Regions from separate parts of the Bradyrhizobium sp. MI1.7 genome, predicted to be linked through region 2. Evidence: predicted binding sites of a transcription regulator. Region 2 holds the regulator's gene; each other region holds the start of a gene.
What was found. Region 2 encodes HrcA, which represses chaperone genes, less so after heat shock. Its sites were predicted from a motif close to GTTAGCACTCNCNNNNNGNGAGTGCTAAC; they were not measured.
Positions count from the first base shown of each region.

Region 1: a site for HrcA is predicted at 2,243-2,271, ahead of AC0L3X_RS21595 (co-chaperone GroES). Genes of this name have one in related genera too.
Region 3: a site for HrcA is predicted at 4,879-4,907, ahead of AC0L3X_RS19835 (co-chaperone GroES). Genes of this name have one in related genera too.

Region 1 is NZ_JBVVPO010000023.1:55,696-66,229, reverse strand. It holds gene AC0L3X_RS21610 (NupC/NupG family nucleoside CNT transporter) at 1-814, shown strand, start outside; gene AC0L3X_RS21605 (cupin domain-containing protein) at 948-1,487, opposite strand; gene AC0L3X_RS21600 (usg protein) at 1,648-1,935, opposite strand; gene AC0L3X_RS21595 (co-chaperone GroES) at 2,314-2,628, shown strand; gene groL (chaperonin GroEL) at 2,673-4,313, shown strand; gene AC0L3X_RS21585 (SEL1-like repeat protein) at 4,494-5,111, shown strand; gene lepB (signal peptidase I) at 5,208-5,954, opposite strand; gene AC0L3X_RS21575 (slipin family protein) at 6,118-7,269, opposite strand; tRNA gene AC0L3X_RS21570 (tRNA-Asn) at 7,605-7,670, opposite strand; tRNA gene AC0L3X_RS21565 (tRNA-Phe) at 7,675-7,744, opposite strand; gene AC0L3X_RS21560 (GIY-YIG nuclease family protein) at 7,950-8,237, opposite strand; gene AC0L3X_RS21555 (LysR family transcriptional regulator) at 8,380-9,213, opposite strand; gene AC0L3X_RS21550 (cysteine hydrolase family protein) at 9,341-9,934, shown strand; gene AC0L3X_RS21545 (glutathione binding-like protein) at 9,947-10,534, shown strand, end outside.
Region 2 is NZ_JBVVPO010000053.1:6,958-17,491, reverse strand. It holds gene gshB (glutathione synthase) at 1-130, opposite strand, end outside; gene AC0L3X_RS34330 (YraN family protein) at 141-539, opposite strand; gene rsmI (16S rRNA (cytidine(1402)-2'-O)-methyltransferase) at 526-1,476, opposite strand; gene AC0L3X_RS34320 (penicillin-binding protein activator) at 1,816-3,051, shown strand; gene hemW (radical SAM family heme chaperone HemW) at 3,153-4,307, opposite strand; gene rdgB (RdgB/HAM1 family non-canonical purine NTP pyrophosphatase) at 4,294-4,929, opposite strand; gene rph (ribonuclease PH) at 4,941-5,654, opposite strand; gene hrcA (heat-inducible transcriptional repressor HrcA) at 5,823-6,911, shown strand; gene grpE (nucleotide exchange factor GrpE) at 7,008-7,613, shown strand; gene pncA (bifunctional nicotinamidase/pyrazinamidase) at 7,766-8,488, opposite strand; gene AC0L3X_RS34285 (hypothetical protein) at 8,627-9,568, opposite strand; gene dnaK (molecular chaperone DnaK) at 9,963-10,534, shown strand, end outside.
Region 3 is NZ_JBVVPO010000020.1:60,798-71,331, forward strand. It holds gene AC0L3X_RS19805 (glycosyltransferase family 2 protein) at 1-131, shown strand, start outside; gene AC0L3X_RS19810 (ChbG/HpnK family deacetylase) at 128-973, shown strand; gene AC0L3X_RS19815 (DUF2076 domain-containing protein) at 1,099-1,974, shown strand; gene AC0L3X_RS19820 (L,D-transpeptidase family protein) at 2,048-2,863, opposite strand; gene AC0L3X_RS19825 (protein phosphatase CheZ) at 3,178-3,957, shown strand; gene AC0L3X_RS19830 (hypothetical protein) at 4,147-4,668, opposite strand; gene AC0L3X_RS19835 (co-chaperone GroES) at 4,998-5,294, shown strand; gene groL (chaperonin GroEL) at 5,403-7,034, shown strand; gene AC0L3X_RS19845 (hypothetical protein) at 7,178-8,389, shown strand; gene AC0L3X_RS19850 (META domain-containing protein) at 8,536-8,934, opposite strand; gene AC0L3X_RS19855 (L-lactate permease) at 9,177-10,534, opposite strand, start outside.

The sequences.
Region 1 (10,534 bases), on a different contig from region 2:
CTCGACCGCGGCCAACATCTTCCTCGGCATGGTCGAGGCACCGCTGTTCGTGCGGCCGTATCTGGCGCAGATGACGCGCAGCGAATTGTTCCTGGTGATGACCGGCGGCATGGCCGGCATCGCCGGCACGGTGCTGGTGCTCTACGCGACGCTGCTGGCGCCGCTCATTCCCGATGCCGCCGCCCATTTCGTCATCGCCTCGGTGCTGGGCGCGCCGGCCGCGATCCTCGTCAGCCTGATCATGGTGCCGGAGACTTCCGACAAGCGCACCGGCGGCGCGCTGGAGGATCCTGAGATGGACGTCTCCGGCCCGATGGATGCGATCGTGAAGGGGACGAGCGCGGGGATCGAACTGCTGATCAACATCGTCGCCATGCTGCTGGTGCTGGTGGCGCTGGTCTATCTCGTCAACGCCATCCTCGGCCTGCTGCCCAATATCGGCGGCGCCGCGATCTCGCTGCAACGGCTGCTCGGCCTCGTGATGGCGCCGGTGTGCTGGCTGATGGGATTGCCCTGGGACCAGGCGGTGACCGCCGGCAGCCTGATGGGCACCAAGACCGTGCTCAACGAGCTGATCGCCTATGTCGACTTCTCGAAGCTGCCGCCCGATACGCTCGATCCGCGCTCGCGCTTGATCATGCTCTACGCAATGTGCGGCTTCGCCAATTTCGCCAGCCTCGGCATCATGATCGGCGGCTTAGGTGTGATGGCGCCGGGGCGGCGCGAGGAGATCAACGCGCTCGGGCTGAAATCGATCGTGTCGGGAACGCTGACGACGTGTTTGATGGGCGCGGTGGTGGGGGTGTTGAGTTAGGCTCTCTCCACCCGTCATTGCGAGCGAAGCGAAGCAATCCAGAATCTTTCCGCGGAGATAGTCTGGATTGCTTCGTCGCAAGGGCTCCTCGCAATGACGAGCGGAGAGACGTGCGCGCCCTTCCCGACTGCGTCTACGCCTTCAACTCCACCGTCCTGAACTCCGCCGGCAGGATCACCTCCAGCAGCTCCACGTCATCCGAATAATCCAGGATCATGTGCTTGATCTTCGGCGGCTGGGTCCAGGCGCTGCCTTCCTTCATCAAGGTCTCGCCCTGGCCGTCCATGTAGGTCTTCACCCAGCCCTTGAGCACGTAGACCATCTGGAATTCGACGTCGTGGAAGTGCAGCTTCGACACCTCGTTCGGATCGCAGGGTCCTTGCAGGCGGATCACGTGGGCTTGCGCGAGGCCGTGGCTGGCTTCGGCGATGCCGAGGTCGCGATACTTTGCGTAGGCGCGCAGGCCGTCGGCCTTGAAGTCTTCCTCGCGGTGATGGCTGATGGCGATGCGCTGCTTGGGACGGGCGGGCTTTTTCGGAGCGGCCTTCGCCGGTGTCGTGCGCGCCTTCGCCTTCACCGCCTTGCGCGCCGAGGATCGTGCCACGGCCTTGGCTCCGCTCCGCTTCTTCACCGCGGCCTGGGTTGCGCTGCGCGATTTTGTTTTCTTGGCCATGGGCCGCCTCCCTGTTGTTATGGGCGGAGGCTAGCACAGAACGAGATATCGTAGGGCGGGCAAAGCGAAAGCGTGCCCACCATTGCCAGATGCAATCGCGGAGAGATGGTGGGCACGGCGCGAGCGCGCCTTTGCCCACTCTACGATGCCGGCGCGCTGTTCAATGCAGCCGGAACACGCCATCCACGGCGCGCAGCTCGGCCGGCTTGATCAGCTTGGAATGCGCGACGGTCACCGAATGGAGCGGACCGTCGAGCTTCTCCTGCCAGAACGCCAGGAAATCCTTCAGCGCCGGAAATTTCGGAAACATGTCGTAGTTCTGCCAGACGTAGGTCTGGAGAAGCGAGGGATGATCGGGCATCCGATAGAGAATTTGCGCCGTCGTCAGCCCGTAACCCAAAAGCTGTTTCCGGAAATCTTCGGAAACGCCCCCACTCCGCAAGCCCATGCCAACCTCCTTTGCAGGAGCGCATTCAAAGGGCGGCTTGGTCGGTGTGCGCCTTACGAGCCACCCGGTACTGATGCGCTCACATGAGAGAAATGTGACGCAAACTGACAATCCATCTCAAGCCCAAAAGTTTAACAAGCTGTTGAAATTCAATGCTTTAGCAGCAGAGACGGCTCCGTGCTAATACGGTCACCGAGCGGGTTAACGATGGTAAAGAGATTCTGGCACCCGGGCCTTCAGAGTGCCGAATTTTCTGCTAGAAGCCCTTGCCCCCGCAAAATTCCTGTCCTATTTCAGCTTCGCCTGTGCTAGCACTCGCGGGCACAGACTGCTAACGCCAAAAAATTCCCATACCGTGCAACTACTTAGGAGGACTGCATGAAATTCCGTCCGCTTCACGACCGCGTCGTGGTCAAGCGTATCGACGCAGAAGAGAAGACCGCCGGCGGCATCATCATTCCCGACACTGCCAAGGAAAAGCCCTCGCAGGGCGAAGTCGTCGCCGTCGGCCCCGGTGGCCGCGACGAAGCTGGCAAGCTGATCCCGATCGACCTGAAGGTCGGCGACCGCGTGCTGTTCGGCAAGTGGTCCGGCACCGAGGTCAAGATCGACAACGTCGACCTGCTGATCATGAAGGAAAGCGACATCATGGGCGTCCTCGACGTCCCCGCTTCCAAGAAGAAGGCGGCCTAAGAGCCCCCTCTCCCCACCAGCTAAACACCTAAGGAAAAATCCAGATGTCAGCTAAAGAAGTCAAATTCGGCGTCGATGCACGCGACAAGATGCTGCGTGGCGTCGACATCCTCGCCAACGCCGTCAAGGTGACGCTCGGCCCCAAGGGCCGCAACGTCGTCCTCGACAAGTCGTTCGGCGCTCCCCGCATCACCAAGGACGGCGTCACCGTCGCCAAGGAGATCGAGCTCGACGACAAGTTCGAGAACATGGGCGCGCAGATGGTGCGCGAAGTCGCCTCCAAGTCGGCTGACGCGGCCGGCGACGGCACCACCACCGCAACCGTGCTCGCGGCTGCGATCGTTCGTGAAGGCGCAAAGTCGGTTGCCGCCGGCATGAACCCGATGGACCTGAAGCGTGGTATCGACCTGGCCGTGGAAGCCGTGGTCGCCGACCTCGTCAAGAACTCCAAGAAGGTCACCTCGAACGACGAGATCGCCCAGGTCGGCACCATCTCGGCGAACGGCGATGCCGAAATCGGCAAGTTCCTCTCCGACGCCATGAAGAAGGTCGGCAACGAGGGTGTCATCACCGTCGAGGAAGCCAAGTCGCTCGAGACCGAGCTCGACGTCGTCGAGGGCATGCAGTTCGACCGCGGCTACATCTCGCCCTACTTCGTCACCAACGCCGACAAGATGCGCGTTGAGATGGACGACGCCTACATCCTCATCAACGAGAAGAAACTCTCCTCGCTGAACGAGCTGCTGCCGCTGCTCGAGGCCGTGGTGCAGACCGGCAAGCCGCTGGTCATCGTCGCCGAGGACGTCGAGGGCGAAGCGCTCGCGACCCTCGTCGTCAACCGTCTGCGCGGTGGTCTGAAGGTCGCGGCCGTCAAGGCTCCGGGCTTCGGCGATCGCCGCAAGGCCATGCTGCAGGACATCGCGATCCTGGCCGGCGGCCAGGCGATCTCGGAAGATCTCGGCATCAAGCTCGAGAACGTCACGCTCAACATGCTCGGTCGCGCCAAGAAGGTGATGATCGACAAGGAGAACACAACGATCGTCAACGGCGCCGGCAAGAAGGCCGACATCGAGGCGCGCGTGGCCCAGATCAAGGCGCAGATCGAGGAGACCACCTCGGACTACGACCGTGAGAAGCTCCAGGAGCGTCTCGCCAAGCTCGCAGGCGGCGTCGCGGTGATCCGCGTCGGCGGCGCGACCGAGGTCGAGGTGAAGGAGCGCAAGGATCGCGTTGATGACGCGATGCATGCGACCCGCGCGGCGGTCGAGGAAGGCATCGTCCCGGGCGGCGGCGTCGCCCTGCTCCGTGCCTCCGAGCAGCTCAAGGGTCTGCGCACCAAGAACGACGACCAGAAGACCGGCGTCGAGATCGTGCGCAAGGCGCTGTCGGCTCCCGCTCGCCAGATCGCGATCAACGCCGGTGAAGACGGTTCGGTGATCGTCGGCAAGATCCTGGAGAACAAGACCTACGCTTACGGCTTCGACTCCCAGACCGGCGAGTACGTCAACCTGGTCACCAAGGGCATCATCGACCCGACCAAGGTGGTCCGTACCGCGATCCAGAACGCAGCCTCGGTTGCCGCGCTCCTGATCACCACGGAAGCCATGGTCGCCGAGCTGCCCAAGAAGGGCGGCGCCGGTCCGGCGATGCCCCCGGGCGGCGGAATGGGCGGCATGGACTTCTGATCCAGCCGTTCAGATACGATACGGAATGCGAAACCCCGGCAGCGATGCCGGGGTTTTTGTTTTGGGGCGGCGCCCCGATGCAACGCCTTGTGGCGACCTGCGAGCGCACCTACAATTCAAAGGTGTATCCTTCGGATCACTAATGCTGCAGGATCCCGTGGAGCCCTGACGAGAATTGCAATGCCGCACCGCAAGATACGTCCGCTGCTGGCAGCCCTTGTCATCATCTCCGCTGCGGGCCTTTCCGCGCCGACGCCCGTAGACGCGGCGGACAACAATGACGCGATTGGGAAGATGGAAGGGACATGGCCGGATTGGCTTCCGCGAGCCGAGCAATGCCCCGCTGACTCCATGCCGGCGAACGCGGGCGCACCTGCTTTTTCGATCGAAGGATGCTCGGCTGCGGCGGAGCAGTGCCTTGATCGCTGTCGGGCGGGCAACGCGAGCGACTGCTACGCAGCCGCACTCGTCGTCCAGCGGATGATCAAGACCGGGCCGCTCTCCGATGCGCTGTTTCTGAGGGCCTGCAAGCTCGGCGTTGCTTCAGGCTGTACGAACGTTGCCGCCAGCATGGAAGACAGCGGCGACTATGCCTGTCCCAATCGGACGTATGAACTGGCATGCGGCCGAGACGATCCCTGGGCATGCACGATGATGGGATTTCACTTGATCAAAGGTATCGGCGTCGAAAAGAACAACGCCCGGGCGCGGCGTTTCTTGGCGAAATCCTGCCGCTTTGGCGTCACGGACGAAGCCTGCGCAAACGCGAAGGCCTTTCTGAAAGAGATTGGCGACTGAAGGGCTCGGCCCGACGACCTTCGGAAAACGAACCTTGCGGACGAATGAATTCCGGGCTCAGCGCTACGCGCCCCCCCGGAATGACGGCGGCGCCCCTCACCACACCTTCCCCAGCCGCTCCATGTGCGGCTCGCCGTCTTCGTCGAGCGACCAGATGATCCGCGTCACCCGCCCGACGAGGTTGTCCATCGGGATGAAACCCATCGTTGCCATCACGCGGCTGTCGCTCGAGTTGTCGCGGTTGTCGCCCAGCACGAAGAAATGGCCGGGCGGCACGGTGTAGACATTGGTGTTGTCGTAGTAGCCGTTCTCGACGCAGTCGTAGGTGATGTAGGAATTGCCATTGGGCAGCGTCTCGCGCCAGCGCTTGACCTTGACGCTGCCATCCAGACCGCAGGCGGTGCCGGCGAGCCCGTTTGCGAGCGCGACGCGCGTCACCGGTCTGTCATTGAGGACAAGCTGTCCCTGCCGCATCTGGATGCGGTCGCCGGGCAGCCCGACCACGCGCTTGACGTAGTCGACCGAGGTGTCCTTTGGCGCGCGAAACACGACTACGTCACCGTGCTCGGGCTCGGCCGCAAAGACACGGCCCGAGATCCAGGACGGTGCGAAAGGAAAGGAATAGCGGCCGTAGCCATAGGCGTATTTGGCGGCGAAGACGTAGTCGCCGACGACCAGCGTCGGGGTCATCGAGCCGGAAGGAATGTTGAACGGCTGATACAGGAAGAAGCGAAACAGGAACGGCGGCGACCACAGCACCGGGATCAACAGGATCAGGACGACGATCGCTTTCCATTCCCGCGGCCGGGCCGTAGGGCGGATCGTTTGCTGAAGAGTGGTCATTCGCTTGCCATGATCGAGATTGTGGTCGTCACCGTGAGATTACGCAACCTTCGCGCGCGTGCAATACCCACTCATGGTTTTGGTCGCACGGGCGCGCGCACGCGTTCATCGCAAGCGTCGACAATGGAGATGTGAAGGGCCGCCCGTGGGCGGCCCTTCTGCTTCATGCGCTCTCGGGCGCCTTCAGGCGCACGAGCCGGGTCAGGAGGGCATCGAGGCCCTCGCCGTTGCCGGCATGGAGGTCGATGCGGCCGACCTTCTCGACCAGCCGCTCCAGCGACTCCAGCTCCTTGAGCCGCAGCAGCAGGGGGTTCTCCTCCATCAGGCGGGCGGTGTTCAGGAGTGAACGCGTCGCCGCGGTCTCCTCCTGCCGGCGGATCAGGTTCGCCTTCGCGACCCGCTCCGCCTCCACCACCTTGTTCACCAGCTCCCGGATCTCGCCGGGCAGGATCACGTCCTTGACGCCGAGCTCGGTCACCTCCATGCCGGACTCCGCGACGCGTGCACGCACATAGTCGCGCAGCTCCGCATCCAGCGCCGCCTTCGCAGACAGCACCTCGTCCAGCGTCCGGCCCGCCACCGCCTCGCGGATCGCGAACTGCACCAGCCGGTACAGCCACGCATCCACGTCGGGCACGGTCGCAACCGTGCGCTCGGGATCGACGATCCTGCGGAACGCCGTCAGCGTCACCCGCAGCGCGATGCGATCCTTGGTCAGCATCTCCTGCGCGGTGATCTCGACCGCCTGGGGCCGCAGGTCGAGGCGCTTCACCTCGATCTTGCGGCCGACGGTCCAGAAGGCGTGCCGGCCGGGCGCAAGCCGCTCCACGAGCCGGCCCTCGACATAGAGCAGGCCCGCCTCGTGGTTCTCGACCACCGCTTCCATCACGACGGTCGAGCGGTTGCGCTCGATCATGGTCAGGTGCCGCGCGCCAACCCGAGGATCGGCGGAAACATCGATGCGCTCGACATCGATGCGGGTCGCGACCTTCCAGTAGACGCGCGCCTGCCAGGGCGTCATCAGATGCACGGGCCGGCCGTCGAGGCTGACGATGGCGATCTCGTCCGCCTTGGTCTCGATCGCCTCGAACAGCTCAGCGGCCAGATCAGGCCGCGCGGCCTTCAGTACCGCGTAGCGATCCGCGGGGAATTCGCTGCGCACCACGTCGAGCACCTCGGCCTTCAGCTCGTGCAGGGGATCGAACAAGCGATGCTTGCCGGGCGCGAGCACGCGCACGAGCTGTCCGTTGCGCGTGAGCAACGCACGCTCGCCATCCTTCACCGTCACGTTCAACATCAGCAAGTGCCAGGTCATGGCACGCCTCCTTCGTTTGCGCCCGGCCGGATGCCGGACAGCAGGTTTCGTTTGCAAAGGACGTGAGGACGCGGACGACGCTTCCCGGGAAATCAGCGGGCCGGGGCTTGAACTTGCATGATGACGGGCGCACGCGCGCGATCGCTCGACGCGTGTCGAGCGGTCATGCGGAGCCACCCGGCATCAGCGCAAGCGGTATCGACCCGCGGCGCAAAGCCGGTCTCACAGTGTCTAGGTTCGGACGGTAAGCCTTTCGGCAAAACGGCCGGACTGCGACTGAAGCGCGCGTCCGGTCCTCGTCAGAGGTATCAGCTTTTCAGGCTGAAACGGAGCGCTGGAGCGGGATTCGAACCCGCGACAGGATGAGTAACAGTCATCTGCTCTACCAAACTGAGCTATCCTTTGTGCAAGAGACCGGAATCGAACCGATGCCTTCGGGTGTTCAGCCCGACGCTCTCCATGAGCTACGTCCTGCGTTTGCCCTTCATTCGGCGGAACACGAAACCGCAGAGCGGCTCGCGCCAGCCGGGATCTCAGAGAGCCCGAACCCATGGCCTAGCGAAGGAGGGCGCTAATAGACGAAGCACGTTCGGGTTGCAAGGGGGTGGTGCGAGATTTTTTTTGGTTTGTCATTCCGGGGCGCGGCGAAGCCGCGAGCCCGGAATCCATAACCACAGGCCCTAATTGGAGATGCCGCTGTAGAGATCATCCCAATTCGGATTCTGTTCATCGATCAATCGCGTCTTCCAATCCCGCCGCCATTTCTTGAGCTCTTTCTCGCGAGCGATTGCGCTTACGGGGTCATCGAAAGTCTCGAACAGAACCAGCTTGTCGATCCCGTATCGCTTGGTGAAACCCGGGACGATCTTGGTCTTGTGCTCGTAGACGCGTCGAACGAGGTCGCTCGTTACACCGATGTACAACGTGCCGTACTTCCTACTTGCCAGGATGTAGACGTAGTAGGCCATTCCTCCAGCCTGTGGTTATGGATTCCGGGCTCGGCGCTTCGCGCCGCCCCGGAATGACGACCGGATGTTAGAATCACGCGAAGACAATCTCAACCAAAAGATGCAACAAGAGATCTTGCTGTCGAATGACTGAAGCGTGACGTCAACCGCGCGACGTTTCCTGAAAACACGCCCTCACCCAGTCGATCGTCACACGCGTCGCGGGATCGCGCTTGAGGTGGTTCTGCACCAGCAGCCAGGCGTCGCGCCGCTTCGGCAGCAGCGTGGCGCGCAGGCGGCGATCGCCGAGCAAGTCCGCGCAAACATACTCCGGCAACACGCCGGCGGCCCGATGCGCGCGGATCAGGTTACGGATGACGCGAACGTTGTCGGTGACGCAGCGCGCGCGGGCTTGCTTCATGCGCAGGAATTGCATCTCGGGAATGGCACCGAGTTCGTCCGGATAGGCGCACAGCACCGGCTCGCCCTCGGTCGCAACAGGCTCGAAATAATAAAGCTTGACGTCGCCGAGCCTGGAGATCGCGAAGTCACCCTTGTCGGGTTTGCGCAGCCGGATGGCGAGATCGGCTTCCCAGCGCGAGAACTTGACGTTCTCGCTCGAGGTGAGGAATTGCAGCGTCAGGCCGGGATTGGCGCGCAGGAAGTCGCTCGCGCGCGGCGACAGCACCTCCTCAGCGAACGTGTTGGTGGAGGCGATGCGCAGGCGTCCCACCGGACCTGCCAGGCTCGCGCCGACGCGACCGATCTCGGCGGCATGTGCGGCCATCGCCTCGACATGCGCCAGCACCGCCTCGCAACTCCGCGTCGGCCTGCGGACGCCGTCGGCCGCCTCGAACAGACGCAAACCGAGTGCACGCTCGATGCGCGACAGCCTGCGCCCGACCGTGGTTTCGTCGATGCGCAGCCGCGCGCTGGCGCCCGCGTAGGTGCCCTCGTCCCTGACGGCAGCGATGATGCGCAGATCGTCCCAGTTCATTGCGTCAGGTTATACCGGCCGGGAGCAGCCTGCAATATCGCAGCCACCCGCTGCAATATCCCTGCATATCGGCAGGCATTCCCGAGGCTATGTTTGTGCAGCCTCTTGCCCCGGAGATTTCCAGACCATGACGACCGCAAAGACCCTGCTGCAGCTCGCCGGTGCCGATCTCAACCCGCCGCGTCTTGGCGACGCCGCGCTGGTGCTGATCGATATCCAGAACGAATATCTCGCGGGTCCCCTCGCTCTGCCCGACGCGGGACCTGCGATCGCGCGGGCGGCTGCGCTCCTGGCACGGGCACGCGAGAGCGGAGCCGCGATCATCCATATCGCCCATCGCGGCAAGGCCGGCAGCCTGTTCGATCGCGGCGCCGACCGCGGCGCCATCGTCGCCGAGCTGAGCCCCCGTGCCGGCGAGCTGGTGATCGAGAAGGAGTTGCCCAATGCATTTGCCGGCACTGATCTGCAGGCGCGCCTTGCCGCAACCGACAGGAAGAACATCGTACTGGCCGGCTTCATGACGCATATGTGCGTCAGCTCCACCGCCCGTGCCGCGCTCGACCTCGGCTTTCGCACGACTGTTGACGCCGATGCCTGCGCCACGCGCGACCTGCCCGACGGCCGCGGCGGCACGCTGGACGCCCGGACCATCCACGAGGTTGCACTCGCCGAGCTATCCGACCGCTTCGCGATCATCGCGCGCGGCGATGCGCTGAAATAACGGAGCAACGCGATGCTGCAGCTCTATTTCTCGCCGATGGCCTGCTCGCTTGCGAGCCGCATCGCGCTGATGGAGGCCGGCCTCGATGCGCGTTATCATCTGGTGCATCTCCGGACCAAGACGGTCGCCGACGACGACGGCGATTTCCGCGGCGTGTCGCCGAAGGCCGCGGTGCCGGTCCTGGTGCTGGAGAACGGCGAACGGCTGACCGAAAGCGCGGCGGTGCTGCAATACATCGCCGATGCGAAGCCGGAGGCGGGCCTGGCGCCCCGGTTCGGCGATCCCGACCGCTACCGCCTGCAGGAATGGCTGAGCTTCATCGGCGCCGAGATCCACAAGGCCTTCCTGTTTCCGACCTTCTGGTACAAGGACGACGGCTCGCTCGCCAAGCCGCGTGCGAGGATCACGCAGACATTGGCGGTGCCATCAGCACATCTCGCCGACCGCGAATTCCTCGTCGGCGACCGTTTCACCGTCGCAGATGCCCACCTCGCCTGGGCCCTGCTGCTGCTCCGTCCCGCGGGCGTCGACATCGCGCAATGGCCAAGCCTGTCGGCCTATCTCGCGCGCATGCAGGGGCGGCCCAGCGTGCGGGAGGCG
Region 2 (10,534 bases):
GCTTGTCGGGCGTGTAATAGGACAGGCCGTGGCCGCGCTTCTGCGCCTCCAGGAGCAGTGCAAAGGTGGAATCGCCCTTGATGTTGATACGGGCGATGGGGTCCATCTGGACGGCGACGTTCAGTTTCATGGTCTGCCTTTCAGGTCGAGGCGTCGAATGCCGCCAACACATGGCGCGGAAGTGAGCGCGGCGCAATCAGCATGGCGTCGAATCGCAGTTCGAATTCGGCATGCTCGGGATGCGCCACGAGCCAGCCTTGCGCGGCGTCGATGATGCGCTGCTGTTGGCGCGGGGTCACGGCGAAGGCGGCGTCATCTAGCGTCGCGCGGGCCTTGACCTCGACGAAGGCGATCAGGTTGCGGCGGCGCGCCACGATGTCGATCTCGCCATGTGGGGTGCGGTAGCGCCTGGCGAGGATGCGGTAGCCCTTGGCCATGAGATAGGCGGCGGCGCGGCTCTCCGCGGAGATGCCGGTGCGGAACGCGGCGACGCGCTCGGGCGAGGCGACCTTCGGTTCCGCGCCCTTAGTCTTCGCCATCGCCGTCCCTCAGGTCCTTTGCGAGCTCGAGCGCGCGGGCATAGACCTCGCGGCGCGGTCGGCCCGAGAGCGCGACCGCATGCGCGACGGCATCCTTGACGCTGTGCGCGGCGAGCTGCTCGCGCAGCAGGCCGTCGAGCGCATCCGAGGTCAGCAGCTCCGCGTCCGCCGCAGGCGGCGCGATCACCAGCACGAATTCGCCGCGCGTCTCCAGCGTGTCCGCTCCGCGTGCCAGCTCCTGCAGCGGGGCGCGCGAAATTTCCTCGTGCAGTTTCGTCAATTCGCGGCAGATCGCGGCTTCGCGCGTCCCCATGATCTCGGCAAGCTCGGCGAGCGTGTCCTGGACGCGGTTGCCGGAGTCGAACATCACGAGCGTCGCATCGATGCGGGCGAGCTCTGCAAGGCGCGACTTTCGCGCGGCGGATTTCGCCGGCAGAAAGCCCTCGAAGAAGAAGCGGTCGGTCGGCAATGCGGCGACCGACAGCGCGGCCAGCACCGAGGACGGGCCGGGCAGCGCGTAGACCGCATGGCCGGCTGCGCAGACCTCGCGCACCAGCTTGAAACCGGGGTCGGAGATCAGCGGCGTGCCGGCATCCGACACCAGCGCGATCGAGCCGCCCTGCCCCAGCGCCTCCAGGATCCTCGGACGCGCCGCTTCCGCGTTGTGCTCGTGATATTGCTTGAGCTGCGCCGTGATCGCGTAGCGCTCGGTCAGGCGCCGCGTGATGCGGGTGTCCTCGCAGGCGATGACGTCGACGCCGGCGAGCGTCTGAAGCGCGCGCAGCGTGATGTCGCCGAGATTGCCGATGGGGGTGGCGACCAGATGGAGGCCCGGCGCCGCCTTCGGCGCCGTCAGCCGATGGGCGTCGATGGAGAAACCGCGCGAGGCGGGATCCGTCGCTTCAGGTGTATTTATCGGGCTCGGCTTTACGCGCATAATGAATCGAACTTAGGCATGATCCCGGGGGCTGGGAACCGGTCCTCGGAAAAAGATCGCGCCAGGTCAGGGGTGAGGAAGGACTGGAATGTGATCCATCCGGCATCACATTGCAGAGGGAATGAAGCGTCGGCGCCACATTCGCGGCGGAAACGCCGCCTTGATGCGGGTGACGGATGGTGGACAGCTAGCCAGGGCTTGAGGTGTGGCCGCGTTAAGTGGTCATTATCCTTTTGTTTTAGTTAACTATTTGCCGACAATATGCCTGAATCCGCGGCTTGTGTCGTGGAAAGAATGTTGTGACCGGCCGGCCGACGGTCGGTCAGAAGAGAAGTTGTGATGCTGGGCCCGCGCGATCCTAAATCTCCCGTTCAGGGCTCCCGATTATCGGGGGCGACCCGGCGGAGCGCACTCGGCCTGTTACTCGGCGCCCCCTTGCTGTCGGCCTGCGCCGGCGTGCAGCAGAGTCTCAGCCAGTTCTCCAACCCGTTCAGCAGCTCCTCCCCGGCCCCGGCTCAGCCGGCCGGACCGCCGCAACAGGCCACCACCGCCGGCAGCGGCGGGGTGAAGGTTGCCGTGATCCTGCCGCTCTCGGCCGCCGGCAATGCCGGCCTTGCCGCGCAGTCGATGCGCAACGCCGCCGAGATGGCGCTGGCCGAGTTCCAGAATCCCAACATCCAGCTCCTGATCAAGGACGACAACGGCAGCCCGCAAGGCGCCCAGGCGGGCGCGCAGCAGGCGGTCGACGAGGGCGCCGAGATCATCCTGGGCCCGCTGTTCGCGCAGTCGGTGCCGGCGGTGGCGCAGGTCGCGCGTACGCGCGGCATCTCGGTGATCGCGTTCTCGACCGATTCCAGCATCGCCGGCCGCGGCGTCTTTCTGCTGAGCTTCCTGCCGGAGTCCGACGTCAACCGCATAGTCGAATATTCCGCCAGCATCGGAAAACGTTCCGTCGCCGTGCTCGTGCCCGACAATGCCTATGGCAATGTCGTCGAGGCCGCGGTGAAGGCGGCGGTGCCGCGGCGCGGCGGCCGCATTGTCGCCTTCGAGAAATACGGCGCCGATCGCGCGACGCCGGCACGCACCGTGGCGCAGCAGCTCGGCAGCGCGGATGCGCTGTTCATCGCCGATGACGGCGATGCCGTCGTCGCGGTGGCCGATGCGATGACGGCCGCAGGCGCGAATTTGCGCAACATCCAGCTGCTCGGCACCGGCCTGTGGGACAATCCGCGCGTCTATGCCAATGCAAACTTGCAAGGCGGTCTCTACGCCGCGCCGGACCCGGCCGGCTTCCGCGCCTTCTCCGGCCGCTATCGCACCAAATACGGTGCCGAGCCGATCCGCACCGCGACGCTCGCCTATGACGCGGTCGCCCTCGTCGCCGCGCTCGCGCGCACGCAGGGCCCGACGCGCTTCTCGCCGGATGTGCTCACCAACCCTTCCGGCTTCGCCGGCATCGACGGCCTGTTCCGCTTCCGCGCCGATGGCACGAATGAGCGTGGGTTAGCGGTGATGAAGGTGACGACAGGTGGTGGCGTGGCGGTCGCGGGCTCGCCGAAGAGTTTTGGGGCTTGATGGCTTCGTAGTCCGGATGGAGCGCAGCGTAATCCGGGACGCTTTCGCCACTCGGATAGAACCCGGATTGCGCTGCGCTCCATCCGGGCTACGGCAGCTCGCTATGCCGCCAGATCCGCGACCACTGCATCAAGCACCGGAAATCCGCTGCTCGTGACCCGCAAGCGCCCCGTCGCATCCACGATGATCGCGCCCTCCTCGCGCAACAGCGCGATGCGCTTGGGATCAAGCGGGCGGCCCGACAGCGCGCTGTAGCGCTCGGGGTCGATGCCCTCGGCGAGGCGGAGCCCCATCAGCAGAAATTCGTCGGCGCGCTCCTCGCTGTTGAGGAGATCGTCGGTGACGTTGCCGTGGCCGTTGGTTTCGACCCGCATCAGCCAGGCTTCGGGGCGCTTCTCGGTGGCGGTGGCGTGCCTGATCCCGTCGATGTCGAGGCGGCCATGGGCACCGGGGCCGATGCCGGCATATTCATCGCCGCGCCAATACACCAGATTGTGCCGGCACTCGGCGCCGCGCCGCGCGTGATTTGAAATCTCGTAAGCGGGCAGGCCGAGCTTGTCGCAGGTCTCCTGCGTGACGTCATAGAGCGCGCGCGCGACGGCTTCGTCCGGCGTCTTCAATTTGCCGGCCTGGTGCAGGCCGAAGAACGGCGTGCCTTCCTCGATCGTCAATTGATAGAGCGACAGATGCTCCGCGGCTTCATCGATCGCGAGACGCAGCTCGTCGGCCCACATCGCCGGTGTCTGGTCGGGGCGTGCGTAGATCAGGTCGAAGGAGTAGCGGTCGAACGAGCGGCGCGCGATGGCGACAGCGTCGAGCGCTTCGCGGGCGCTGTGCATCCGGCCCAGCGCTTTCAGCGAGGCATCGTCGAGTGCCTGCACGCCGAGCGAGACGCGGTTGACGCCGGCGGCGCGATAGCCGGCAAAACGCGTGGCTTCGACGCTGGTCGGGTTTGCCTCGAGCGTGACCTCGACATCGCTGGCGACGTGCCAGTGCTTGCCGATGGCATCGAGCACCGCGCCGACGGTCGCGGGCTGCATCAGTGAAGGCGTGCCGCCGCCGAGGAAGATCGAGGTGACTTCACGCCCGGGCGCACGCTGTGCGGTCGTTTCGATTTCGCGCGCGAAAGCTGAAGCGAAGCGCGTCTCGTCGATCGCGGCGTGGCGGACGTGGCTGTTGAAGTCGCAATAGGGGCACTTCGACAGGCAGAACGGCCAGTGTACATAGACGCCGAAAGCTTGCTTAGCGCGGCTCAAGGCAGATCTCCGCCAGTTTCACGAAGGCGCGGGCGCGATGCGACAGGCCGAGGCCAAGCGGCGGCAGGCCGTGCTTCTCGATACTGGTCATCTCGCCGAACGTGCGATCGTGGCCATTGGGCAGGAACATCGGATCATAGCCGAAGCCGGCGGTGCCGCGCGGCGGCCAGGCCAAGGTGCCGTCGACGCGCGCCTCGACCTCTTCGAGATGATCGTCGGGCCAGGCGACGCAGAGCGCGGATACGAAATGCGCGGTGCGCTTGTCGGGCGTGGTGGCGCCGCGCTCCTGCAACAGGCGCTCGATCTGCGCCATCGCGGCGGTAAAATCCTTTGCTGGACCGGCCCAGCGCGCGCTGTAGATGCCGGGCGCGCCATCGAGCGCGTCGACCACTATGCCGGAATCGTCGGCGAAGGAGGGAAGCTTGGTCGCCTGCGCCGCCGCGATCGCCTTGATCGCGGCATTGCTGCGGAAATCGTTGCCGGTCTCGTCGGGCTCGGGCAGGCCGAGCTCACCGGCCGACACCGCCTCGATGCCGTGAGGCGCGAGCAGCTCCTTCATCTCGGCGAGCTTGCCGGGATTGTGGGTCGCGATGACGAGCTTTTCGGTGATTCGGCGGTGCATGGGCCTATTGACTACGCGACGGCCAGTTTCTGCAAGTCCACGAGACGGGCAATGCCCTTCTGGGCCAGCGCCATCAGCGCGAGGAATTCGTCTTGTGTGAACGGTTCGCGTTCCGCGGTGCCCTGCACCTCGATGATGCGGCCATCGCCGGTCAGGACGAAATTGGCGTCGGTCTGGGCTTCCGAATCCTCGGCATAGTCGAGGTCGAGCACGGGCGTGCCGTTGTAGATGCCGCAGGAGATCGCGGCGACGTTGTCGCGCAGCACCTTGGCCTTGATCATGTTGCGCGCCTTCATCCAGTTGATGCAATCGGCGAGCGCGACCCAGGCACCGGTGATCGAGGCCGTGCGCGTGCCGCCGTCGGCCTGGAGCACGTCGCAATCGACCGTGATCTGGCGCTCACCGAGCGCTTCGAGATCGACGATGGTACGAAGCGAGCGGCCGATCAGGCGCTGAATCTCGACGGTACGGCCGCTTTGTTTACCCGCGGAGGCCTCGCGGCGGGTGCGTTCGGAGGTCGCGCGTGGTAGCATGCCGTATTCGGCGGTGACCCAGCCGCGGCCTTGGCCCTTCAGCCACGGCGGCAGGCGGTCTTCCAGCGTGGCGGTGACCAGCACATGGGTGTCGCCGAATTTCACCAGGCAGGAGCCTTCCGCATATTTGACCACGCCGCGCTCCAGCGTCACGGGGCGCAATTCGTCGGGCGCACGGCGGCTTGGCCGCATGGGAAATCCTCCAAAACTCTCGGAAAAGGGCTATTCGCGGTGCTTGTAGGTGGGGTGAGGGTGGGCGGCAAGGCTTTTTCACCCCCAGTTTTCCACCCCGCAAACGCCACGCTTGTCAGAACCCTCCGGGATGGACAAATTATAAGCGTCTGAGAGGAGTTACCGTCCGTGGCCCATCACGATCCGATCCATCTGATCGCGCCGCGCGCAGGCCTCGCCCAGCTCAACGAGCGTTCCCGCGACATCTTTCGTCAAATTGTCGAAAGCTATCTCGCGACCGGCGAGCCGGTCGGGTCGCGCAATATTTCGCGGCTGATCGCGATGCCGCTGTCGCCGGCCTCGGTCCGCAACGTCATGGCCGACCTGGAACAGCTCGGCCTGATCTATGCGCCCCACACCTCCGCCGGCCGATTGCCGACGGAACTGGGCTTACGCTTCTTCGTCGACGCCCTGATGCAGGTCGGCGACCTCAATGACGCCGAGCGGCAGTCGATCCAGAGCCAGTTGACGTCGGTGGGTCACGCCCAATCGGTCGAGGCGGCGCTGTCGGAGGCGCTGACGCGGCTGTCCGGTCTCACCCGCGCCGCAGCGGTCGTGTTGACCCCGAAATCCAATGCGCGGCTGAAACACATCGAATTCGTCCGGCTGGAACCCGAAAAGGCGCTGGTGATCCTGGTCGGCGAGGACGGTCAGGTCGAAAACCGCGTGTTGTCGCTGCCGCCGGGAGTTCCCTCCTCGGCGCTCACGGAAGCCGGTAATTTCCTCAATGCGCGGATTCGCGGCCGCACGCTGGCCGAGGCGCGGCTCGAGCTCGAAACCGCGCTCGGCGAAGCCCGCGCCGAACTCGACCAACTGACGCAGAAGGTGATTTCGGCCGGTATTGCGAGCTGGTCCGGCGGCGAGAACGAGGACCGCCAGCTGATCGTTCGCGGCCACGCCAACCTGCTCGAGGATCTGCACGCGCTGGAGGATCTGGAGCGCGTTCGCCTGCTGTTCGACGATCTCGAGACCAAGCGCGGCGTGATCGACCTTCTGGGACGCGCCGAGACCGCCGAGGGCGTGCGGATCTTCATCGGCTCGGAGAACAAACTGTTTTCCTTGTCAGGCTCCTCCACCATCATCTCACCCTATCGGGATGCCGCCGGCCACATCGTCGGCGTTTTGGGCGTGATCGGGCCGACGCGGCTGAATTATGCCCGCGTAATCCCGACCGTGGACTACGCCGCGCGCATCGTCAGCCGCCTCCTGGGGGGCTGACCGGCGTTTCCTCCGATCACGGGCGCTTGATTTTCGTGAGCTTAGGCACGATATCCGGGCCAACAATCCCTTGAGACGAGTTCGAGAAGAGAGCCGATGACCGATCGAGACCGGCAGCCCGACGACACTACCCCACCGACCGACGAGCCCGTGGTGTCAAAACCCTACATCATGCCCGACGATCCGGAGCCCGGCTCGGTCGAGCTGTTGCAGAAGGAAGCCGCCGAGGCGCGTGACCGCATGCTGCGGACGCTGGCCGAGATGGAAAATCTGCGCAAGCGCACCACCAAGGAGGTCGCCGACGCCCGCCTCTACGGCATCACCGGCTTTGCCCGCGACGTGCTCGACATCGCCGACAATCTCCAGCGTGCGCTCGATGCCGTTCCGGCCGAGGCCCGTGCCGCGGCCGATCCCGGCCTGACCTCGCTGATCGAGGGCGTCGAGCTCACCGAGCGCTCGCTGCTCAATGCGCTGGAAAAGCACGGCGTCAAGAAGTTCGATCCGCAGGGCCAGAAGTTCGACCCGAACTTCCAGCAGGCGATGTACGAGGTGCCGGATGCGTCGGTGCCTGCGGGCACCGTCGTGCAGGTCATGCAGGCCGGCTACACCATCGGCGAGCGCGTGCTGCGCCCGGCGCTGGTCGGTGTCGCCAAGGGCGGCACGAAGGCTGCACCGGCTGCGAACAGCAACGAAGTGAACTGAGCGGCGCACTGGTTGATCCTCATGGTGAGGAGGCGCGTCAGCGCCGTCTCGAACCATGCAGGCCCGGCTGTTGCAGCTCGGCCTTCATCCTTCGAGACGCGTGCTAAGGAGCACGCTCCTCAGGATGAGGGTTTGGCAGCTTTTCGTGCCGCTTACGCGCTCACCGCGATATCCGCGGACTGAATCCGCTTCACGCCGGCCTTGGCCATGTCGGCCCAGGCTTTTGCGAGCGAACCCTGCGTGTCGATGCCGCGGCAGGCGTCCTCCACCACATAGACCTCGAAGCCCGCCTTGCGCGCATCGAGCGCGGTCCAGGCGACGCAGAAGTCTGTCGCGAGGCCGGCGACGAAGACGCGCTTGATCTTGCGGCCCTTCAGGTAACCGGCGAGGCCCGTCGAGGTCTTGCCGTCGGCTTCGAGGAAGGCCGAATAGCTGTCGACGTCCTTGTGAAAACCCTTGCGGATGATGAGCTCGGCATGCGGAATCGCAAGATCCTTCGACAGCGCGGCGCCGTCGGTGCCCTGCACGCAATGGTCGGGCCACAGCACCTGCTTGCCGTAGGGGAGATCGACGGTCTCGAACGGCTTCTTGCCGGAGTGCACCGACGCAAATGAAATGTGGCCTGGCGTGTGCCAGTCCTGGGTCATCACCACGTTCGCAAAGGCTTTCGCCATCTTGTTGATGACGGGAACGACCTGCTCGCCTTCCTTCACGGCGAGGCTGCCGCCGGGCAGGAAGCAGTTTTGCACGTCGATCACGAGCAGCGCGGAGGCATCGTCCGGCTTGATCGATGCGGCCGCAAGGAGCGCGGTTGGAGCAAGGGCTACGAGAGCGCTTGTCCCAAGCGCCGCGAGGATTTGTCGTCGATCAAGCATCGTTCGCCTCCCTCCAGGATGATCCAATGGAAGGAAGCCTAGTTCCGTTCGTATACGAACAGAAGCCCGAAAATGCAGCCGGCTCTGTCCAGCGCTTGGGCTAACCCTTGGACTAACCCTTGAGACTAACCCTTGAGACTAACCCTTGGGCTGGATGCCGTCGCGCACAGCGCGGAAGCGGGTGAAGGCGGCCGACCACTGGTCGCGCGGGGCGCTGGCGATGATGCGCAGCGAGGCGCCGCCGCTCGAGAAGCGGATCCACTGCACCACGGTCACGGGCGTCTTGTCCTTGCCGCTGACGCCGTCGATCCGGGTCTCGAAACCCTGCTGGCCGTTGATGCGGATCGGCTCCGACATGGTGACGCGGGATTCGCGCACGCCGGGGATCTGGAGCGCGGCCTCCTGGGCAAAGCGGGCGCGGTCGTCGGCCTGCTGCGGGGTGGCGCCGATCAGGCCGAGGATCATGAACGGCTTGGATTCATAGCCCGAACTCTCATTGCCGTCGGCCAGGATGATGCTGGAGCCCGGCGCCAGGGTGCGGATGTCCTTGAAATCGGCGAGATCGGTGATCTTGAACGGCATCAGCCCGATCTGCTCTTCGGCCGAGACCTGCTTGCGGGTGACGGCGCTCGCAAACATCTGCCGCACCGCCTCGTCGGTGTAGATCTTGGTTGCGTTCTCCGGGATCTGCACCGCGACATAGCCGGAGAAACCGGCGCCCGGCACGATCATCGAGTAGCGCTTCACCGGCGTCTCGCCGGCCTTGCCGCTTTCCATGGTGAAATAGGCAAGACCCGCGGGGGTCTCGATCTTGTCCTGCTTGACGCCGGCGGTGCCGCCGGGATTGGAATTGAAGGCGCTCACGACCTCCCCATAGGCCGCCGGCGGCAGCTCGGTGATCAGCACCTTGACGCTGCCGTCCTCGCTCTCGAAGCCCGGAAACGTCTTGGCCGTGCTCAGGCCGACCAGCGGCACCATGCCGAGGCGCAGGCCGGGCGGGAAAACGGCATCGGCCGCAAAGGCCGGAAGCGCTGTGGCGACGAGGACGGCGAGCGCGGCGAGGGGGCGAATGAGCTTCATGGGCACTCTGATTGGTTCACATTGAGGCCGTTCGATGGTCGGCCATTGGGCCGCTTTGTCGCGCAAAGCCGCCTTGATGGCGGCGGTCCGGCCGCCCGCCTTTTAACGGGTTTGGCCCGCCGGTAACAGGGCGGGCAGATCACGGTGGCGGGGGCCGGCTGACGCCTGAACCTGTTAATAATTCATCACCCGCAAGGGCGGTTGAGCCCGGATATGATCTTCCAAAACCCAATGTTTTCATGGCCGAAACTTGCGTTCGGTCCTTGCGGGCCCCTCCCCCCCTCCTATATGAGCGTCAACCATCGCAATATCGCGGATGTTTGATCTTAGGGGGTTTGGAGCGGGTGCCTCTTGGGCCCAGCCAACCTGCCGCAAAAACAAGGATATCAGGACCATGGGAAAGGTCATTGGGATCGACCTCGGCACCACGAATTCGTGCGTCGCCGTGATGGATGGCAAGAACGCCAAAGTCATCGAGAATTCCGAAGGCATGCGCACGACGCCTTCGATCGTCGCCGTGACGGACGACGGTGAGCGCCTCGTCGGCCAGCCTGCCAAGCGCCAGGCCGTTACCAATCCCGAGCGTACGTTCTTCGCAGTGAAGCGCCTCATCGGCCGCCGCTACGACGACCCGATGGTCGAGAAGGACAAGAAGCTCGTTCCGTACAAGATCGTGAAGGCTTCCAACGGCGACGCCTGGGTCGAGGCCGACGGCCAGACCTACTCGCCCTCGCAGGTGTCTGCGTTCATCCTGCAGAAGATGAAGGAGACCGCGGAAGCCCATCTCGGCCAGAAGGTCGACCAGGCCGTCATCACCGTTCCCGCTTACTTCAACGACGCCCAGCGCCAGGCGACCAAGGACGCCGGCAAGATCGCGGGCCTTGAAGTGCTGCGCATCATCAACGAGCCGACCGCGGCCGCGCTCGCCTATGGTCTGGACAAGACCAAGACCGGCACGATCGCCGT
Region 3 (10,534 bases), on a different contig from region 2:
TCGGCGAATATATCGGCAAGATCCTGTCCGAGCTGAAGGCGCGCCCGATCTACTTCGTCGCCGAGCACAGCGAAAAGCATTTCGAGACCGGGAAGGCCGACGACGCCTCGAAGAGGACGGCCGCCGAATGAGCGCGGCCGCGGGCCTGCGGCGGATCTGGCTCTGCGCCGACGATTACGGCATCAGCCCGGGCGTCAATCGGGCCATCCGCGACCTGATCGAACGCGGGCGTCTCAATGCCACCTCGGTGATGATGGTGGGACCGGCGATCGAGCGCGGCGAGATCGAGGCGCTCCAGACGGCGGCGAAAGCGAGCCCGCGCTGCGCGATCGGCTTGCACGTGACATTGTCGGCGCCGTTCCGGCCGCTCACCATGCATTTCCGACCGCTGGACGGCGACATGTTCGTGCCGTTCCCGAAGCTGCTGCGCGCCGGCCTTGCGCGCCGGCTCGACCGCGAATTCTTTCGCAATGAGGTCAAGGCGCAGCTGGCGGCGTTCGCGGAAGCATTCGGGCGCGCGCCCGACTTCGTCGACGGCCACCAGCATGTGCAGCTGTATCCGCAGGTGCGTGACGGCTTTGTCGATGCGGTCAGCGAAGCCGCGCCGAAAGCCTGGGTCCGCCAGGGCGGGCGCGACCTGCCGCTCGTGCAGCGGCTGGCCTCACCAAAAGCCATGGTGCTCGATATCCTGAGCGCGCAATTCCGCCGCCGCGCCGCCAGCGCCGGCCTCGGCTTCAATCCCGGCTTTGCCGGCGCCTATGATTTTACGCGCGAGGCCGATTTCGGCGCGCTGATGCGGCAGTTTCTGGAAGGCCTCCCCGATGGCGGCCTCGTGATGTGCCACCCCGGCTTCGTCGACGATGTCCTCACCGGCCTCGATCCGATGACCGACGTCCGCGAACGCGAGCATGCTTATCTTTCAGGCGATGGGTTTGCGCGCCTGCTGGCCGACAGCGGCGTCACGCTGGGGTGAAACCGGCGGAAAGCAAGCCGCTGGGCAGCTTGTCGCATACCGAAATTTAATCCGGCCGGCACTGTTGGGGCCACAATGGAACCCTACATCTGCCTCGCGCTTGGTTTGAGCGAGGGAGACTGATCATGACGCCGCAGGAACGCCAGCTCGTCGACGAGCTTTTCGACCGGCTTTCGAAACTGGAAAATGCACCGCGGGATCCCGACGCGATCGCCGCGATCTCCGACGGGCTGCGCAAGGCGCCCGGCGCGGTCTACGCACTGGTGCAGACCACGCTATTGCAGGACGAAGCGCTGAAGCGTGCTCATAACCGCATCCAGGAGCTGGAAGCGGCCCATGCGCCCGAGCAGGCGCAGTCCGGCGGCTTCCTCGATACCATGCGCGACTCGCTGTTCGGCGGAGGCCCCTCGCGCGGCTCGGTTCCGAACGTGCCGCCGCGTGACGCGCGGCCGGTCTGGAACACCGGTCAGGCGATGCCGCAGACGCAGCCCGGTTACGGCGCGCCGCCTCCTTATGGACAGGCCTACGGCCAAGGCCCAGGTCAAGGTCCCGGTCAAGCTCCGGGTCAGGGCTATGGCGCTCCGCCGATGGGCGGTGGCGGCGGCTCGTTCCTCGGCACCGCGGCGGCAGCCGCGGCCGGCGTCGTCGGCGGCTCGCTGCTGCTCTCCAGCATCCGCGGCATGATGGGCGGATCGCACCAGCAGGCCTTCGGCGACACCAACGCGCTCGGCGACCGCAGCGCTGGTGGAAGTCCCTGGGGCGGCAGTGACCAGTCCGGCGGCTCGCTCGCGCGCGATGCCGGTCTCAACGACATCGGCTCCAACCGCGACCGCGACGACGGTTCCCGCCAGGGCTTCACCGACCAGGCGTCGAACGACCGGGACAACAACAACAACGATCAGAACTACGACGACAACGACCACGACAACGGCAATATGGACGTAGCCGACGACGACAGCGATTTCGGCGGCGGAGACGATGGCGGCAGCGACTACGCGTGAGGCTGCCCGATCAGCGCGACAAACAAAAACGGCCGCCCGGGAGGCGGCCGTTTTCATGTCGAGCGTCAGACGATCACATCACCACGACCTTGGTGCCGACATTGACGCGGCCGTAGAGGTCGATGACGTCCTCGTTACGCATGCGGATGCAGCCTGAGGAGACGTTGGTGCCGATGGTCCAGGGCTCGTTGGAGCCGTGGATGCGGTAGAGCGTCGAGCCAAGATACATCGCCCGCGCGCCCAGCGGGTTTTCCGGGCCGCCTTCCATGTGCCGCGGCAGGTCGGGCCGGCGCGCGATCATTTCCGCCGGCGGCGTCCAGTCCGGCCATTCGCGCTTGGCCGTGATCGACTTCACGCCGGACCAGGTGAAGCCGGGACGGCCGACGCCGATGCCGTAGCGCATCGCCCGGCCGTTGCCCTCGATCAGATAGAGGAACTTGTTCGGCGTATCGACCACGATGGTGCCGGCAGTTTCCTTGCCGCTATAGTCGACGGATTGCTTCTCGAATCTCGGATCGAACGGACGCTGGCGCGGATCGACCGCCTCCTGCTGGAGACCTGCGCCTTGCTGATATCCACCCTGCATCTGCGGCTCGCCCATCGGTGGCAGGCGGCGCTGGTCGTAATAGCCGGGCTGCTGCTGATAAACCGGCTGCCGCGGCGCGTAGGCCGGGCCGCGGCCGGGACCGTCACCGAACAGGAACTCGATGAAGCCGCCGCCCATATTCGCATTGGAGGCGACACGCACCGGCGCCGGCTGCACCTGCGGCTGGTAGAGCACCGCGGGCGGATCGTTCGGCACACTATTGTCGAAGGCGCTGGCGCTGTTCGCGCCGGCAATGAAGGTGCAAGCGCTGCCGAGCAGCGCGACAGACATTTTCTTGAACATCGACGTACTCTGTACTGTTTCGTCTAGATCCCATGCGTCGTGCAGAGCCGATGGCTGACCGGCGACCGCGACGTGGTCAATAAAGAGCAAAAGCCGTTTTGTTTGGTAAACGTATCAGCCGTTTCGATTCACCACGTCGCGAGCGAGGGTGCAATTTGGCGATCAGCGTTTATTTTCCATGAACGCCGCAGGCCCATGGTTAATCGCTTCTTTTCGCGCCGTCGCGTGCGGCCGCGCAACAGTTCCCGCTGTGAACCTCGTGTTAAATTGCTTCTGTCTACAAAGACGCGTGAGTGAGGTGGGGGGAGTTCCTGATGGCTATTCACCGCAAACGTTTTCGTGTCGAGGAGGCTATTGTCGGCGAGATGCCCAGCCCCGAAATGATTGAGGAGGCTGCGCCGATGCATAACGAGATCATGGCGGAGCTGCGTGCGATCCGCGCACAGATGGCGAAGGGCACCGTGCCCTTGTCCGGCAGCGCGGCCATGGCGGCGATCGACGCTTCCACCGCCCACGAGCTCTCCGAAGCTCGTACCATGCTCGATACTTACCGGGCGCAGATCGAGCAGTGCGAGAAGCTGAAGGTCGAGCTCGACCTCATCCACGACGCCATCGACCGCACCAAGCGCGAGATCGCGACGCTGCACGGCAAGAGCTTCGACGGCGGCGAGATGGCCAAGGTCAATGGCGAGCTCGGCGCGGTCGTCGGCGGCACCGAGCAGGCGACCCAGCAGATCCTCGAAGCCGCCGAATCGATCGACCAGGCGGCCAGCGCGATGTCCAAGGTGCAATCGGCCGACCAGCAGAAGCGGCTCGCCGACGACATCCAGGAACGCGTCATCTCGATCTTCGAAGCCTGCAACTTCCAGGACCTGACCGGCCAGCGCATCAGCAAGGTCATGACCACGATGAAGTTCATCGAGCAGCACATCAATGCGATGATGGAGATCTGGGGCGGCGTCGACGCGATCAAGGCCCATGTGCCCGCGCCGGCCGACACCCGCAGCGACGACGAAAAGCTCCTCAACGGCCCCAAGCTCGCCGGCGACGTCGGCCACGCCTCGCAGGACGACATCGACGCGCTGTTCGACTGATCGGGCGCGGCATTACGGAAAAACAAAACGCCGGCGAGAGCCGGCGTTTTTGTTTTTGGGGCCATCCCCTCCACTGTCATCGCCCGGCCTTGACCGGGCGATCCAGTATTCCAGAGGCGGCGGTGATTGAGCCGAGAGGCCGCGGCGTACTGGATGCCCCGGTCAAGCCGGGGCATGACGAAGGAGAAACTACGCCCTTGGCGCGCAGCGGACGTAGACCATGTTGCCGTAGCGGGTGGCGGCGTCCTTGTCGATGAAGCGGGTGATCAGGACGCGGCCGTCGAAGGAGACGATCTCGCGGTCCTGCTCGCCGGGGGTGGGACCCGCCGGGCCGATGTAGTTCTTGCCGCTGGGCGAGCCCTTCAGCCGCAGCTCCTGCGGCGTCGCCTGGTCGGCGAGATGCATGATCACGCCGCCGGAGGAACCGGCGGTGATCACGTAGGGATTCTTGCACTGCGCCCGGGCCGCGGCCTCGGTGCGGGCGCGGTCGGCCGGGTTCTGGAACGAGGCGAGACCCCAGCGGCCGACGATCTCGTCGGCGCGGATGCTCGCCGGCATTTCCGGGCCGGTGCCGGGCTCAGCCTCGGGCGGCGGCGAAGACGACGAGAACGACGGCAGGCTCATACCGCCGCCGCAGGCGCCAAGCAGCAGCGCCAGGCAGGAGGCGGCCGCCAGATTGGCAACCGTGCGTGCGTGAGCTGACCTGATCATGACATTCCCCCGAGCAAACCGTCCCCCAAATGAGACCCCGACCGCATCCCTCCTGCAGCCAAGCGCAAAACCGCTGTCGGAGCAATGACGTCCTTTATACGCCAGCGCGACCAATAAGTTTCTCTAGACACGATCCTATATCCGCCTCACCAATCGCTTAACCACCCTTGCTTGACAGGATCGCGGCCAAGCCATATTTCCGGGCGCACTATTAGCACTCGGAAAGCCCGATTGCTAAGCGCGCCGTTCGATCCTCGGCAAGAGGGTGGACGGACGCCGCCCCTACCCACTTCCATTCCTTCCGAAGCGAGCCTCCAAAGGGAAACGTCATGGCTAAATCCAAATTTCGTCCGCTGCATGACCGTGTCGTGGTCAAACGTATCGACGCCGAGGAAAAGACCAAGGGCGGCATCATCATTCCGGACACCGCCAAGGAAAAGCCGTCCCAGGGCGAGGTCGTCGCCGTCGGCCCCGGCGGCCGCGACGAGGCCGGCAAGCTGATCCCGATCGACCTCAAGGTCGGCGACCGCGTGCTGTTCGGCAAGTGGTCGGGCACCGAGGTCAAGATCGACAACGAAGAGCTCCTGATCATGAAGGAGTCGGACATCATGGGCGTCATGGCCTAAGGCCGTCAGCCTGAACAGCCGCTGAATGTCATGCCCGGATCGCGCGATCCGGGCATTCGGTCATTCCGCAAGCGGCAAACACATCACGAAACACGAGGGATTGAAGAAATGGCTGCCAAAGACGTCAAGTTTTCCGGAGACGCGCGCGATCGCATGCTGCGCGGCGTCGACATTCTCGCCAACGCCGTCAAGGTGACGCTCGGTCCGAAGGGCCGCAACGTCGTCATCGAGAAGAGCTTCGGCGCGCCCCGCATCACCAAGGACGGCGTCACCGTCGCCAAGGAGATCGAGCTCGAGGACAAGTTCGAGAACATGGGCGCCCAGATGCTGCGTGAGGTCGCCTCCAAGACCAACGACCTCGCCGGCGACGGCACCACCACCGCGACCGTGCTGGCCCAGGCCATCGTGCGCGAAGGCGCCAAGGCGGTTGCCGCCGGCATGAACCCGATGGACCTCAAGCGCGGCATCGACATCGCGGTTGCAGCGGTGATCAAGGACATTGAAAAGCGCGCCAAGCCGGTCGCCGCCTCCTCCGAGGTCGCCCAGGTCGGCACCATCTCGGCCAACGGCGATGCCGCCATCGGCAAGATGATCGCCCAGGCGATGCAGAAGGTCGGCAACGAGGGCGTCATCACCGTCGAGGAGAACAAGTCACTCGACACCGAGGTCGACATCGTCGAGGGCATGAAGTTCGACCGCGGCTATCTGTCGCCCTACTTCGTCACCAACGCCGAGAAGATGACCGCCGAGCTCGAGGACGCCTACATCCTCCTGCACGAGAAGAAGCTGTCCGGCCTGCAGGCCATGCTGCCGGTGCTGGAAGCCGTGGTGCAGTCGGGCAAGCCGCTCGTCATCATCGCCGAGGACGTCGAGGGCGAGGCGCTGGCCACCCTGGTCGTCAACCGCCTGCGTGGCGGCCTGAAGGTCGCCGCCGTCAAGGCGCCGGGCTTCGGCGACCGCCGCAAGGCCATGCTCGAGGACCTCGCGATCCTCACCGGCGGCCAGCTCATCTCCGAGGACCTCGGCATGAAGCTCGAGAACGTCACGGTGAAGATGCTCGGTCGCGCCGGCAAGGTCGTGATCGACAAGGAGAACACCACGATCGTCAAGGGCGCCGGCAAGAAGCCGGAGATCGAGGCCCGCGTCGGCCAGATCAAGGCCCAGATCGAGGAGACCACCTCGGACTACGACCGTGAGAAGCTCCAGGAGCGCCTCGCCAAGCTCGCCGGCGGCGTCGCGGTGATCCGCGTCGGCGGCGCGACCGAGATCGAGGTCAAGGAGAAGAAGGACCGCGTCGAGGACGCGCTCAACGCCACCCGCGCCGCGGTGCAGGAAGGCATCGTCCCCGGCGGCGGCGTCGCGCTGCTGCGCGCCAAGAAGGCGGTGGGCCGTCTCACCAACGCCAATGCCGACGTCCAGGCCGGCATCAACATCGTGCTGAAGGCGCTGGAAGCCCCGATCCGCCAGATCTCCGAGAACGCGGGCGTGGAAGGCTCGATCGTGGTCGGCAAGATCCTGGAGAACAAGTCCGAGACCTTCGGCTTCGACGCCCAGAACGAGGACTATGTCGACATGGTCGAGAAGGGCATCATCGATCCCGCCAAGGTGGTCCGCACCGCGCTGCAGGACGCCTCGTCCGTGGCCGGCCTGCTGGTGACCACCGAGGCCATGGTCGCCGAAACGCCGAAGAAGGAAGCTCCGCCCGCCATGCCGGGCGGCGGCGGCATGGGCGGCTTCTAAGCCTCCGTTCCGTTACAATGTTGCGAAGGCCGCCTCCGGGCGGCCTTCTTTTTTGCCGACCCTGCCCCTTCTGCTTTCCAATTCAACCGGCGGCCAAAACCCACTACGGTGGCGCGCCGATTCGATTGCGCGAGGATTCATCGATGCGTGCGCTTCTGGTTTGTTCGACAGCCCTTTTGGCGGCCCTGCTTGCCGTCTCGCCCGATGTCGCATCGGCCCAGATGAAGCTGTCGCCGAAGGCCGCGGCGCCGGGCGGGACGGAGACCCGCTATTTCACCTCGATCGACGGCCTGATGGACGGCAATGCCGACGTGATCCTGAAGGAGACGCGGCAGGGCAAGACGGTGACGGCGGCCGTGCTCGACGTCTGCTATCCCGTCGCAAAGAATTCCGACCGCAAGGACCGCTTCGTCGTCAATCTCCAGGTCGCGGGCCAGAACCTGACGGGCACGACGCAGAGCCTCGGCGAGAAGGCGCCCGTCACCGTCAAGCTGCTGCGCAAACAGTCCGGCGACACGTTCGAGTTCCGCGGCCAGATCGCGATCGGCCAGGCCGTGACCGAGGTCACCTCGCCCGACAATTCCGATCTCAGCGAGAAGGAATTTCAGGACAACCAGACCTCCGACGACGGCATCACGCCGCAGCCGAAGGATTTCACCGACGTCTCTCCGGAAGCGATCGCGGTCAAGGTCAAGCTGGATGCGGCGACCGAGTTCCTGAAGAGCCTGAAGGGCCAGGACGTCGAGGTGACGCTGGCGAGCCTGACCGTCGGCTGCGACGCGCTGCGTGCCGGCGAGCAGACCATCAACATGTCGGTCGATCCGGAACGCGCCGGCGCGCTGCTGGCGAAGTTCAAGGCGATGCCCGGCGTCACCGCGGCGGGCTGGACCGCGGGCATGACCGAGATGGACCGCACCATCCGCTTTCCCGCAGCCGACTGGCGCGACGGCGACAAGATCAGCCGTGACAAGCTCGCCTCAGCCGTCGCCGGCGTGATGAGCCGGACGCTTGCGGCAAAGCAGGTCTCGCACAGCTTCAACCCGGCCACCGGCAAGCTCAAGCTCGTCTTCAAGCGACCGAACCAGGATTTTCCGGCACTCGAGCTCACCGACACGATCGAGGTTGCAGGCCTCATCTCGCCCGACAAGCCCGGCACGACCGACAAACTGATGCTTTGGATCGGCAGCCCCTCGACCACGACCGCCGATGAGAGCAGCGGCGCCAAGCTCAATCTCTCGGACGACGCTTCGGCCGACGAGGAAGGCGATCAGCCCGACGACAACGGCTCGATCGAGGCCCTCGCGAAAGAGCTGAAAGGCCAGCGCTGGGACGCCGACAAGTCGGTGTGGAAGTAGGCTCTCGTGCCCCGGACGCAGCGCAGCACGTCAGTGATGCGCTGCTGAGCCGGGGCCCAGAGGCCGCAAGCGAAGTCGCCGATCGAGTCTGGGTCCCGGCTCTGCGCAGCAGCGTTGCACGCTGCAGCGCGTCCGGGACACGAGACCTAATTCCCCGTCGTGCGAAAGCGCAGCGGCTTGGGACCGATCAGTGTCAGTACGTCGCCCTGACGCTTCCAGGTCTCGACGCTGCTGAGCGACGCGACGAGTTCGTCGTCGGCCTGCGCCCTGGCCGGCGGACAGGAACGGTCCTGGATCTGGCCGGGGACGAAGATCACCGTGTTGCCGGCGACCGAGAACTGGCCCTTGCCGCCCTTGCACCAGAGCTCCAGCACGACTTCGCCATTGTCGCCGATCTCGATGTTCGGAATCCGCTTCGATCCCGGCTGCGGCAGGGCCTCCAGCGTCATCTCGGTACCGAACGGAAAACCGTCCTCTGCACGCGCCAGCGTGGACATCGCGAGCATTGCAACCGCCAAACACGCCATCTGCTTTAGCGAAACCATGAGACCTCTCGACCGACCTGATTTGCGGCACCTTCTATAAGACGGCGGCGCCGTTGAGAAGGTTCGCGGAGGCTAAAGCGCGATGAGATTGGGACGAATCGTCATCGTGCTTCAGCTTGTTGTTTGAGCATGATTTTTTCGGAAAACCGCTTCGCACTTTTCCGGATCATGCTTTAGATGCAAAAATCCCCGCAAGGCGGCGAAGCCCTGCGGGGATTTGCGTTGAAGCGTGGCGTGGTCTGCTACTTCAGCACCATCGCCGTGAACGGCCAGACATAGGCCTGCAACGTCACGAACAGGCCGACCAGAGAGGCCAGCACGATCGAGTGCCAGAACACGAAGCGCAGGATCGTGCCCTCATGGCCGTACCAGTTGGTGGCAGTGGAGGCGACGACGATCGATTGCGCGTCGATCATCTTGCCCATCACGCCGCCGGACGAGTTGGCCGCGGCCATCAGGATCGGCGACAGGCCGAGTTGCTCGGACGTGATCTTTTGGAGATTGCCGAACAGCACGTTGGAAGCGGTGTCCGACCCCGTCAGCGCCACGCCGAGCCAGCCCAGCAGCGTGCCGAAGAAGGGATAGAGCACGCCGGTTGCGGCAAAGGCGAGGCCGAGCGTTGCGTCGACGCCGGAGAGCCGCGTCAGCGTGCCGATTGCGAGCATCGCCGAGATCGTGATCAGCGAGATCGCGCAGAGCCGTATGGTGCGGCCGTATTGGATCAGCAGCCTGCCGGGACCGACGCCCATCAGGAAGCCTGAGATGATTGCGGCGATCAACATGCCCGTGCCGGTGAACGAGAGATAGGTGAAGCCGAACACCGCGCTCTCTTTGGTCGGCCCTGGCGCGACCGGCGGCATCTTGTTGATCATCTGATGCAGCTCGGGAACGGGATAGTTCCAGGTGAAGATCGAGTTCGCCCAGGTCTTGAAGCCGCCGTTGCCCCAGACCAGCATCACGATGCAGACGATGATCCATGGCAGCAGCGCGCTGAAGAGCTCGCTCTGCGTCAGCGGCGTCTTATCGAGCGGCTTGGCCGCGGCCATCGTGGCGGCCGATTCATCGCGGCCGCGCAGCGCCGGCGACAGCCAGAGCTGCCTCGGTTGCCAGACCTTCAGGAACAGGATCAGCGCGCCCATAGAGATCAGCGACGCCCCGATGTCGACAATCCAGGGATTGATGAAGTTCGAGATCACGAATTGCGGGACCGCAAACGACACACCGGTGACGAGGATCGCCGGCCAGACATCCTTCATGCCCTTCCAACCTGCGAAGGCCCACACCACCCAGAACGGCACGATCAGAGAGAAGATCGGCAACTGCCGTCCGACCATCGCGCCGAGGATGTAGGGATCAAGCCCGGTGACCGAGGCAAGACCCTGGATCGGCGTGCCCAGCGCGCCAAAAGCGACCGGCGCGGTATTGGCGATCAGCGACAGGCCGGAGGCCGCGAGCGGCGAGAAGCCGAGCCCGATCAGCACGGCGCCCGTGATGGCGACCGGCGTGCCGAAGCCCGAGGCTCCCTCAAAGAACGCGCCGAAGGAGAACGCGATCAGCAGCAATTGCAGCCGCCGGTCCTCGGTGACGCCGCCGACCGCGC